4 regions of the Ornithinibacillus xuwenensis genome follow, and region 2 is predicted to be linked to each of the others. Evidence: riboswitches for the same ligand, from Rfam matches in the RefSeq annotation. Region 2 holds a riboswitch; each other region holds the start of a gene.
The links. A riboswitch is a leader RNA that binds a small molecule or an ion and turns the genes downstream of it on or off. The one in region 2 is predicted to bind S-adenosylmethionine.

Region 1 (2,205 bases), on a different contig from region 2:
CAGAGCCAATAACGTCATATAGAACGTTTCTCCAGTTGCTACGATTAAATCCTCCAAAACGACATTTGGAAATAATTCCTTAAGCATGTGTCAAAACCTCCACTTCAACTGAGGTTTCTTCTTTAATAAAGCCAATGGTATTGTTTATTTCATTAGGCTCACCGTTGATTTGAACAATCAACGTACCATAAGCTCCAAGCTTGGTTTGTGTAATCTTTCCTTGTAAGATATTGACTTCTATTTGAAACTCCCTAGAAATCTTACTGATTAGTGCTTGGTTTGCAGACTCACCAACAAAATGTAATCGAACTACCAGACCACTTGAATAAACCTCTAATAACTGATTATGATCACCATCAGGATCTCCCATTACTTGCTCAACGAATTTTCTCGTAACAGGCTTATTCGGTTTTAAGAAAACATCTAATACTTCACCTTGCTCGACAACTTTTCCGTTCTCCATAACCGCAACACGATTACAAATTTTTCGAATTACATGCATTTCATGTGTAATGAGAATAATAGTCAAGCCTAATCGTTCGTTGATATCGACGAGTAAATCTAATATGGAATCCGTGGTTTCTGGGTCTAGAGCAGAGGTTGCTTCGTCACACAATAGTACCTTCGGATTATTCGCCAAAGCCCTCGCAATACCAACTCGTTGCTTCTGACCTCCGCTAAGCTGGGCAGGATAAGCATTCTCTCTTCCTTTTAACCCAACTAAATCAACTAATTCACTAACCCGTTTCTTTCTTTCTTCCATCGGTACGCCTGCGATTTCAAGTGGAAAAGCAATATTTTCACTTACCGTCCTAGACCAAAGTAAATTAAAATGCTGGAAAATCATTCCTATATCTTGCCTAGCAATTCGAAGTTTTTTTTTACTCATGGCTGTTATCTCTTCGCCATGGATCGTTATTTTACCATTCGTCGGTTCTTCTAACCGATTCAATAGCCTAATAAATGTACTCTTTCCAGCTCCACTATAACCAATTACCCCAAATATATCGCCATCATGTATGGTTAAGCTCATGTCATCTACAGCAGTAATATTTTTTTGCTTAAGCCGAAATACTTTCGAAAGTCCTTCTATCGATATCACAAACATCCCTCCTCTACCTATAATGTGTACAAAAACCAATAAAAAAACGCCTTTCTGTAAGAGAACAGAAAGACGTAATAAATTATATCTTCACGTTCTCTCATCTTTCAAAGCAAAATGCTTTGTAGGACTTGGCACCTTTTTCAAACTAAAAGTTTGAAGGTTGCCGCGGTATCATAGGGCCTTTCCCTCCACCGCTCTGGATAAGAGTTAATCATTATTCGATTTTTGATAAAACTAACTATAGCATCGTGCACTTTTTGTGTCAATACCATTCTATAAATTATTTATTATTTTTCGTTAAACAATTCAGGTTGATAGTTAAATAGATAACGATAAATATTTGGTATCGAGTGAAATGCATATACCTTCTCCTGAACTTTATTCTCCTTTTTGATGAGGAGACACGGGACACTTTCAATCTTATTATCTCGCATAAAATCAGGATACAGGGATGCATTCATCCTATAAAAAATATCCTGTTTATGTACCGATTCTATCTTATCAAGCATTGTCTTAGCCACCTGACAAGTGCCACAAAATGGTGTGTATATATAGATTAAATATTCTCGCTCTTGTAATGTATCCGTTGTAACTTCTTGCAAAAAATCACCTACTTGTAAGCTAAACTAAATAGAGAGGGTTAACAGCAATTTGCTTCCCAAGTAGCAGCATTGCTAAAATACGTTCCGGAGTTGCTGCTACCTCACGATATTCACTACTCACATAAATGTGTTCAGCATGAGGAAGCTCTAATGCAAGCTGTTTACGGAGCTTCATTCCAGAATGATCCTCGTCCACTAAAATATAAACGTCTTTTTCATCCAATTGATAGGACTCTAGCAATTCATCAAAACGCTCCACATCGAACGTTCCATTAGTACAAATAATGGTAACTTGATCGTCAATAACCTTCTCTAGTTGTTTTTTATCTGTTAATCCTTCAACTATTATCACTCGATCATTAAGATGTTTCATGATAGATCCCCCTCAGTGGTTAGAAAATAGGCGGCCGAAGGAAGAGATTGCCCGTTTTTAGCATAGCTATACATTCTCATCTGCAAATAAAGCTGACTTTAATCCTGAAAAGGTTAAAGCCAGCT
Region 2 (2,205 bases):
AAATCTGATGTTTTTTAGCTATTTCAATTGTTTCATCAAAAAATGATTTTGTCGCTATTGCCGAGGTTGGATTATTCGGGTAATTTAAGAACATTAATTTTGCTCGGTCTAAATCATGCTCACTTATCGCATGGTAATCTGGTAGGAAATCATTTTCCCTCTTCAACGGCATATAAGCTGTCTCAGCATTTGCCATTGCAATGCCAGACATATAGTCGGGATAACCAGGATCTGGAACGAGCGCAAGATCTCCCGCATTTAGTAAGCACTGACTAATCTCTACTAAACCTGTTTTGGCACCGAATAAAATAGCAACCTCTGTATTTGGATCAATTTCCACTTGGTATTCACGTTTATAAAATTCAGCGATTGCATCCTTCAGAAATTGTTGTCCACGAAAAGGCGAATACTTATGATATTGTGAGTTATCGGCTGCCGTTTTCAACTCCTCAACAATATGCTTCGGTGTTGGTAAGTCCGGATTTCCTTGACCAAGATTTATAATATCATGTCCTTCATTCGCTAGCATTTGAACCTTTTGAACGAGTTTAGCAAAGAACTGCTCTGGTAATCTTGTTAGCAATTCAGATTGTTTAAATTGATGCATTTCTTACCACGCTCCTAAACAGGTCTGTAAAATTCTAGTTACTAACTATAGTCATTAAATTCTAACTTGTAAAGAGTTTTTTTAAATTTAGAATTGTTGACAGAATGAAAAAGCGGTGGGATAATGCATTTCAAACATAGAATATACAATGAATAAATTACTCTTATCACGAGAAGGCGGAGGGAATGGCCCTATGAAGCCCGGCAACCGGTTGCTACGCAACACGGTGCTAAATCCTGCAAGATCCATTGCAAGATAAGAGGAGGAGCAAAAAGACAAATCAACCTCTCTTCCTCTCCTGGAAGAGAGGTTTTTTACGATATCAAGAGGGGGATTAGGATGGATGTCATTCGTGTAAAAGGCGCACCAAATTTATATCTTTGCTATGAAGGAGTACTTGACGATTTACCAAGCTTGTTAAACAAGCATCACTTTCAACGTCCTGCTATCATTCATGGAGAAGCTTCTTGGCAAGCGGCAAAGCCCTTTATTCACTTAGAAGAACCAGCCACGTACGTACAGTATCATGGGGATTGTACACATCAGGAAGTGGCAAGAGTTCGTGATGAAGCTTCGGTTGTAGATACAGATGTCATTATTGGAGTTGGTGGAGGGAAAGTATTAGATATTGCGAAAGCCACCGGCGATACCCTACATCTACCTGTTATCCTAGTTCCAACCTTAGCATCAAATTGTGCTGCTTGGACACCTTTAAGTGTGTTCTACGATAACGATGGAAATTTCTTAGAATACACTGTCTTCAACCAAAGCACCTATATGGTGTTAGTAGAGCCTAGAATAATCGTCCAATCACCAGTAGACTATCTACGTGCCGGTATTGGTGATACGATTGCAAAATGGTATGAGGCTGACGTCTTAACTCGTCATCTAGAATCCAAGCCCATACCTTTAGAGATTGCATTACATGCTGCAGGATTATGTCGAGATGTGCTGTTACGAGAAGGGAAAAATGCAATAACAGCCTTGTCCTCACAAGTGATTACACCCGAATTTTTACAAGTGGTCGAAACCATTATCATGGCTGGCGGTATGGTTGGTAGCTTCGGTGATCATTACGGGAGAATTTCTGGCGCTCATTCCATTCATAATGGCCTCACCTATGTAAATGAAACACATGATTATCTTCATGGTGATAAGGTTGCTTTCGGCGTGTTAGTACAACTAGCAATAGAGGATAGACTAGATGAAATTTCATTCCTTTTGCCGTATTATAAAGAACTAGAACTCCCCATTTCACTAGCAGAATTAGGTATACTAGAAAATAAAGCAGAGGCTATCAGCATTATTGCCCATGGAGCAACTAAACCTGGCGAGTCTATCCATTTAATGGGCATTTCTGACCGTACTATAGTTGAAAAAGCCATTTACAAGATTGAAAACCTTAAACCTAGATAGGAGAGATAGGATGGGATTAAACGTTTCCCTTATACAAATGGATATTAGTTTTGGCGATCCTAAAGCTAATTATGAGCATCTGAAGGAGCTATTTACTAGCTTCGAACATACGAAGCCTGATGTGGTTGTACTGCCTGAGCTATGGACAACAGGCTATGATTTGACCCGCTTAGATGAAATTG
Region 3 (2,205 bases), on a different contig from region 2:
ATATCGCGGACAGCTTTTACTAACGCTTCTTCATTTACAACACCGGTACCAAATGTGTTAATGGAAATAGAAACTGGCTCCGCAACGCCAATCGCATAAGCGAGCTGTACCTCACAAGAGTCTGCTAGTTTTGCTGCTACAATGTTTTTCGCAACGTAACGGGCCGCATACGCAGCTGAACGGTCTACTTTAGTTGCATCCTTACCACTGAATGCACCCCCACCATGACGAGCATATCCACCATAGGTATCCACAATGATTTTTCTACCGGTTAAACCAGCATCGCCTTGTGGGCCACCTATCACAAATCGACCTGTTGGATTAATAAAATACTTTGTCTCTTCATCCAATAGGTTTGTAGGAACAACTGGTTTTATCACATGTTCCAATAAGTCTTTCTCAATTTGTTCTAATGTTATATCTTGATGATGCTGGGTTGAGATTACAATCGTATCCACACGAACTGGTTGATCCTGTTCGTCATATTCAATCGTAACCTGTGTTTTTCCATCTGGGCGAAGATATGCAAGTGTTTCATCTTTTCTTACATCTGCCAATCGCTTCGAAAGTTTATGTGCTAATGATATTGGTAAAGGCATTAACTCTTTTGTTTCATTACAAGCAAATCCAAACATCAAGCCTTGGTCACCAGCACCAATCGCATCAATCTCTCCCTCGGTCAATTTTCCTTGACGGGCTTCTAATGCTTGATTCACCCCACCAGCAATATCCGGTGATTGTTCATCAATTGCTGTTAAAACTGCACAAGTATCAGCATCAAAGCCATATTTTGCACGGGTATACCCAATGTCCTTTATGGTCTGTCTCACAACTGCAGGAATATCAACATAAGTTGACGTGGTGATTTCACCAGCAACTAATACCAGTCCTGTTGTTACAGTTGTTTCACAAGCAACACGTGCTGCTGGATCCTTTGATAAGATTTCATCTAAAATTGCATCGGAAATTTGGTCGCAAATTTTGTCCGGATGCCCTTCTGTTACTGACTCCGAAGTAAATAATCGTCGATTTTTAGCCATTAGGCTAAATCCTCCCTTTATATAGTGGTACGGAACTCCATATCTATCAGTATTATATCCCAATCAACAAAAAAAAGCCTTTCCTTCGTTCCTGAGGAAAGGGGTTTTCAGCCTTTCGCTCTTATTGTTCAAGGAATTTTCCTTGCATCAGGTTAGCACCTTTTCACATGGTGTGATGGTTGCCGGGCTTCATTGGGTCTGTCCCTCCGCCGACTCTGAATAAGAGAGTATCCGCTCATAGTTTAGGTTAACCGAATTAATTGTCCAATGTCAACTCATATTATCGCTGTCACATATAGTAAAAAAGATAATAAAATAAAAAATAATAATTAGTATACACCATTATTTTAAATGTGTTATACTAATGGAAGATTTCAGATGCTTTTGTTATGGAAAGGAAGTCTTTCCTAAATATTCCATCATAAAGGAAGGTAATTATAATGAATACGGTAATGAAAACTTCATTATTAGAAGAGCTTTTATCACAACAAAATATTCAAAACAATTTATCTGTTGCTAGTTTAGTTGAGAAAATTCTATCGAGAAAAGAAGGAACTTTAACTGATACCGGAGCTGTTCTTGCGACAACCGGAAAATATACTGGTCGTTCTCCAAAGGACAAATTTATTATCAGAGATTCTATATCCGAAGATAAAGTTGATTGGGGAAATGTAAACCAACCAATCGATGAAGCAGTATTTGAAAAATTATATGCAAAAGTTATCGCTCACTTAAAGGAAAAAGATGAGGTCTTTGTTTTTAATGGTTTCGCTGGTGCTGATAAAAACTACCGATTACCAATTCAAGTTATCAATGAGTTTGCTTGGCATAATTTATTTGCCCGACAATTATTTATTCGTCCTACTGAAGAAGAGTTAACAGCTCATCAACCATCATTTACAGTAATTTCTGCTCCTTCGTTTAAGGCAGAACCAAGTATCGATGGGACAAATTCAGAAGCCTTCATACTTGTTTCATTTAAACATAAAGTAATATTAATTGGTGGTACAGAATACGCTGGAGAAATTAAGAAATCCATATTCTCGATTATGAACTACTTATTACCTGAACAAAACATTCTTTCCATGCATTGCTCAGCAAACGTTGGAAATGAAGGAGATGTAGCATTATTTTTTGGACTATCAGGTACGGGTAAAACCACCTT
Region 4 (2,205 bases), on a different contig from region 2:
TGTTGATGTGTGGTAGATGCAGGATGTATAATCAGAGATTTCGCATCGCCAACATTTGCTACATGTGACCACAGCTTAATTGAGTCAATAACTTTTCTACCAGCTTCCCTTCCACCAGTAATCCCAAACGTTATCATGGAGCCAAAACCACCATTTAAGTATTTTTTTGCAAGCTCATGAGAAGGGTGACTCTCAAGACCCGGGTAATTAACCCATTCTACGGCAGGGTGGTCCTGTAGATAATCTGCAACAAGCTTCGCATTTTCAGTATGGCGTTCGATTCGTAAATGTAATGTTTCTAAGCCTTGTAGTAATAAGAAAGCATTTTGTGGACTTAAGCAAGCACCGATATCACGTAAAAGCTGAACGCGGAGCTTGGTAGCGTATGCTGCAGGACCGACATCAGCATAGCGTAACCCATGATAGCTTTCATCCGGTTCTGTAAATTCTGGGAAGCGTTCATGATTCCAATCAAATCGTCCACCATCTACGACAATCCCACCAATAGATGTACCATGGCCGCCAATCCATTTCGTTGCAGAATGTACAACAACATCTGCTCCCCATGTTAGCGGCTTCGACAGTAATGGTGTACCAAAGGTATTATCAATAATAAGCGGAACATGTGCCTCATGACAGATGGAAGCGACTTGCTCGACATCAAATACATTTAAGCTGGGATTTGTAATAATTTCCCCAAATACTGCTTTTGTTTTATCGGAAATGGCATCTTTAATCTCCTCTGGCTTGGTACCATCTACGAATAGGACATTAATACCGTATTTTGGTAAGGTTTTGGCAAAAAGATTATACGTGCCACCATACAGATTACTATCAGCAATAATTTCGTCGCCAACACCAGCAATATTTAAAATCGCTAGCGTAATTGCGGCCATACCAGATGAAGTTGCAACTGCTGCTACACCATCCTCAAGAAGTGTAACCCGCTGCTCAAAGGCATCAACAGTTGGATTCATAATCCGCGAATAAATATTACCGGGTTCTTTTAGTCCAAATAAATTCTGTGCATGCTCGGTGTCTCGGAAAACATAGGACGTGGTTTGGTAGATAGGTACAGCTCTTGAACCAGTAGTTGGATCAGGCACCTGTCCGCCGTGAAGTAAAATTGTTTCGGGTTGATCAACATAAAAATTGGTCATCAAAAATTCCTCCTTAACTAGTTTTAGACTGGAGGGAGAGGGGGAAATAAAAAACCCTCTTCCTAAGAAGAGGGTGCGTATATGTAACCGTTCCTCCTCTTATCTTCCAGATCTTGTGACCTGTAGGATTTAGCACCTTTTAAGGAAAGTAAAACTTTCACCTAAGGTTGCCGGGCTTCATAGGGCCTATTCCCTCCACCGCTCTTGATAAGAGACTAACTATTCATTTATTGAGTATTATATTAGCTATGTTCAAATTACATGTCAATATATTTTTAAAAATTATTTTTCATGTGTTTTCATTTTTCGAACGGGGAACCGATATACAGATCCCAAATAAATAAGAAGTGCTAACCATATCAATCCAAACGATACCATATGTTCAGTCGAGAAGGTCTCGTGATACAGAAATACACCAATAATAAGCATTAATGTTGGCGCAATATATTGTAGGAACCCAACCATCGCCAATGGAATTCTTTTCGCTCCACTGGCAAACATTAATAATGGGACTGCAGTAACAATTCCCGCACCAATTAACATAAGGCTTTCAAAAGAAGTAATCTGTTGGAACGAAAAAGTCCCCTCTGGTAACAGCAATACATAAACTAGTGCTACGGGCGTGATAATCATGGTTTCGATTGTTAAACCGTACATGGCGGGGATATCTACTACTTTTTTAAACAAACCATATAGTGCAAATGAGACTGCTAACAGTAATGATACCCAGGGAAATACGCCATAGCTAATCGTCAGGTAAAAAACTGCAATACCTGCTAAGACGACGGAAATGGTTTGGCTTTTCGTGAGCTTTTCCTTTAATACAATAATCGCTAATAAAATACTGACCAAAGGGTTGATGTAGTAGCCAAGACTTGCTTGAATGACATGGTCACTATTTACTGCCCAAATGTAGGTTAACCAATTTAAGCTTATAACAATCGAAGCAAGTGTAATACTGATTAATTTCTTTTTATTCTTCAGAATACGCTTAAGCTCTTGAATAAAGCCAGGCCATTTACGAAGTGAAAGGACGATAAAAACC

Region 1: another riboswitch for S-adenosylmethionine. It lies ahead of ABC228_RS14470 (methionine ABC transporter ATP-binding protein); the one in region 2 lies ahead of ABC228_RS13780 (iron-containing alcohol dehydrogenase family protein).
Region 3: another riboswitch for S-adenosylmethionine. It lies ahead of metK (methionine adenosyltransferase); the one in region 2 lies ahead of ABC228_RS13780 (iron-containing alcohol dehydrogenase family protein).
Region 4: another riboswitch for S-adenosylmethionine. It lies ahead of ABC228_RS08395 (PLP-dependent aspartate aminotransferase family protein); the one in region 2 lies ahead of ABC228_RS13780 (iron-containing alcohol dehydrogenase family protein).

What each region holds. Positions count from the first base shown of each region.
Region 1 is NZ_JBDIML010000005.1:75,127-77,331, forward strand. Features, by position in the region: gene ABC228_RS14465 (methionine ABC transporter permease) at 1-87, opposite strand, end outside; gene ABC228_RS14470 (methionine ABC transporter ATP-binding protein) at 80-1,102, opposite strand; SAM riboswitch class I at 1,200-1,312, opposite strand; gene ABC228_RS14475 (thioredoxin family protein) at 1,393-1,707, opposite strand; gene ABC228_RS14480 (toprim domain-containing protein) at 1,727-2,080, opposite strand.
Region 2 is NZ_JBDIML010000004.1:213,489-215,693, reverse strand. Features, by position in the region: gene ABC228_RS13785 (pyridoxal phosphate-dependent aminotransferase) at 1-607, opposite strand, end outside; SAM riboswitch class I at 768-869, shown strand; gene ABC228_RS13780 (iron-containing alcohol dehydrogenase family protein) at 947-2,023, shown strand; gene ABC228_RS13775 (carbon-nitrogen family hydrolase) at 2,034-2,205, shown strand, end outside.
Region 3 is NZ_JBDIML010000005.1:5,492-7,696, forward strand. Features, by position in the region: gene metK (methionine adenosyltransferase) at 1-1,040, opposite strand, end outside; SAM riboswitch class I at 1,159-1,266, opposite strand; gene pckA (phosphoenolpyruvate carboxykinase (ATP)) at 1,481-2,205, shown strand, end outside.
Region 4 is NZ_JBDIML010000002.1:515,235-517,439, forward strand. Features, by position in the region: gene ABC228_RS08395 (PLP-dependent aspartate aminotransferase family protein) at 1-1,160, opposite strand, end outside; SAM riboswitch class I at 1,257-1,374, opposite strand; gene rarD (EamA family transporter RarD) at 1,443-2,205, opposite strand, start outside.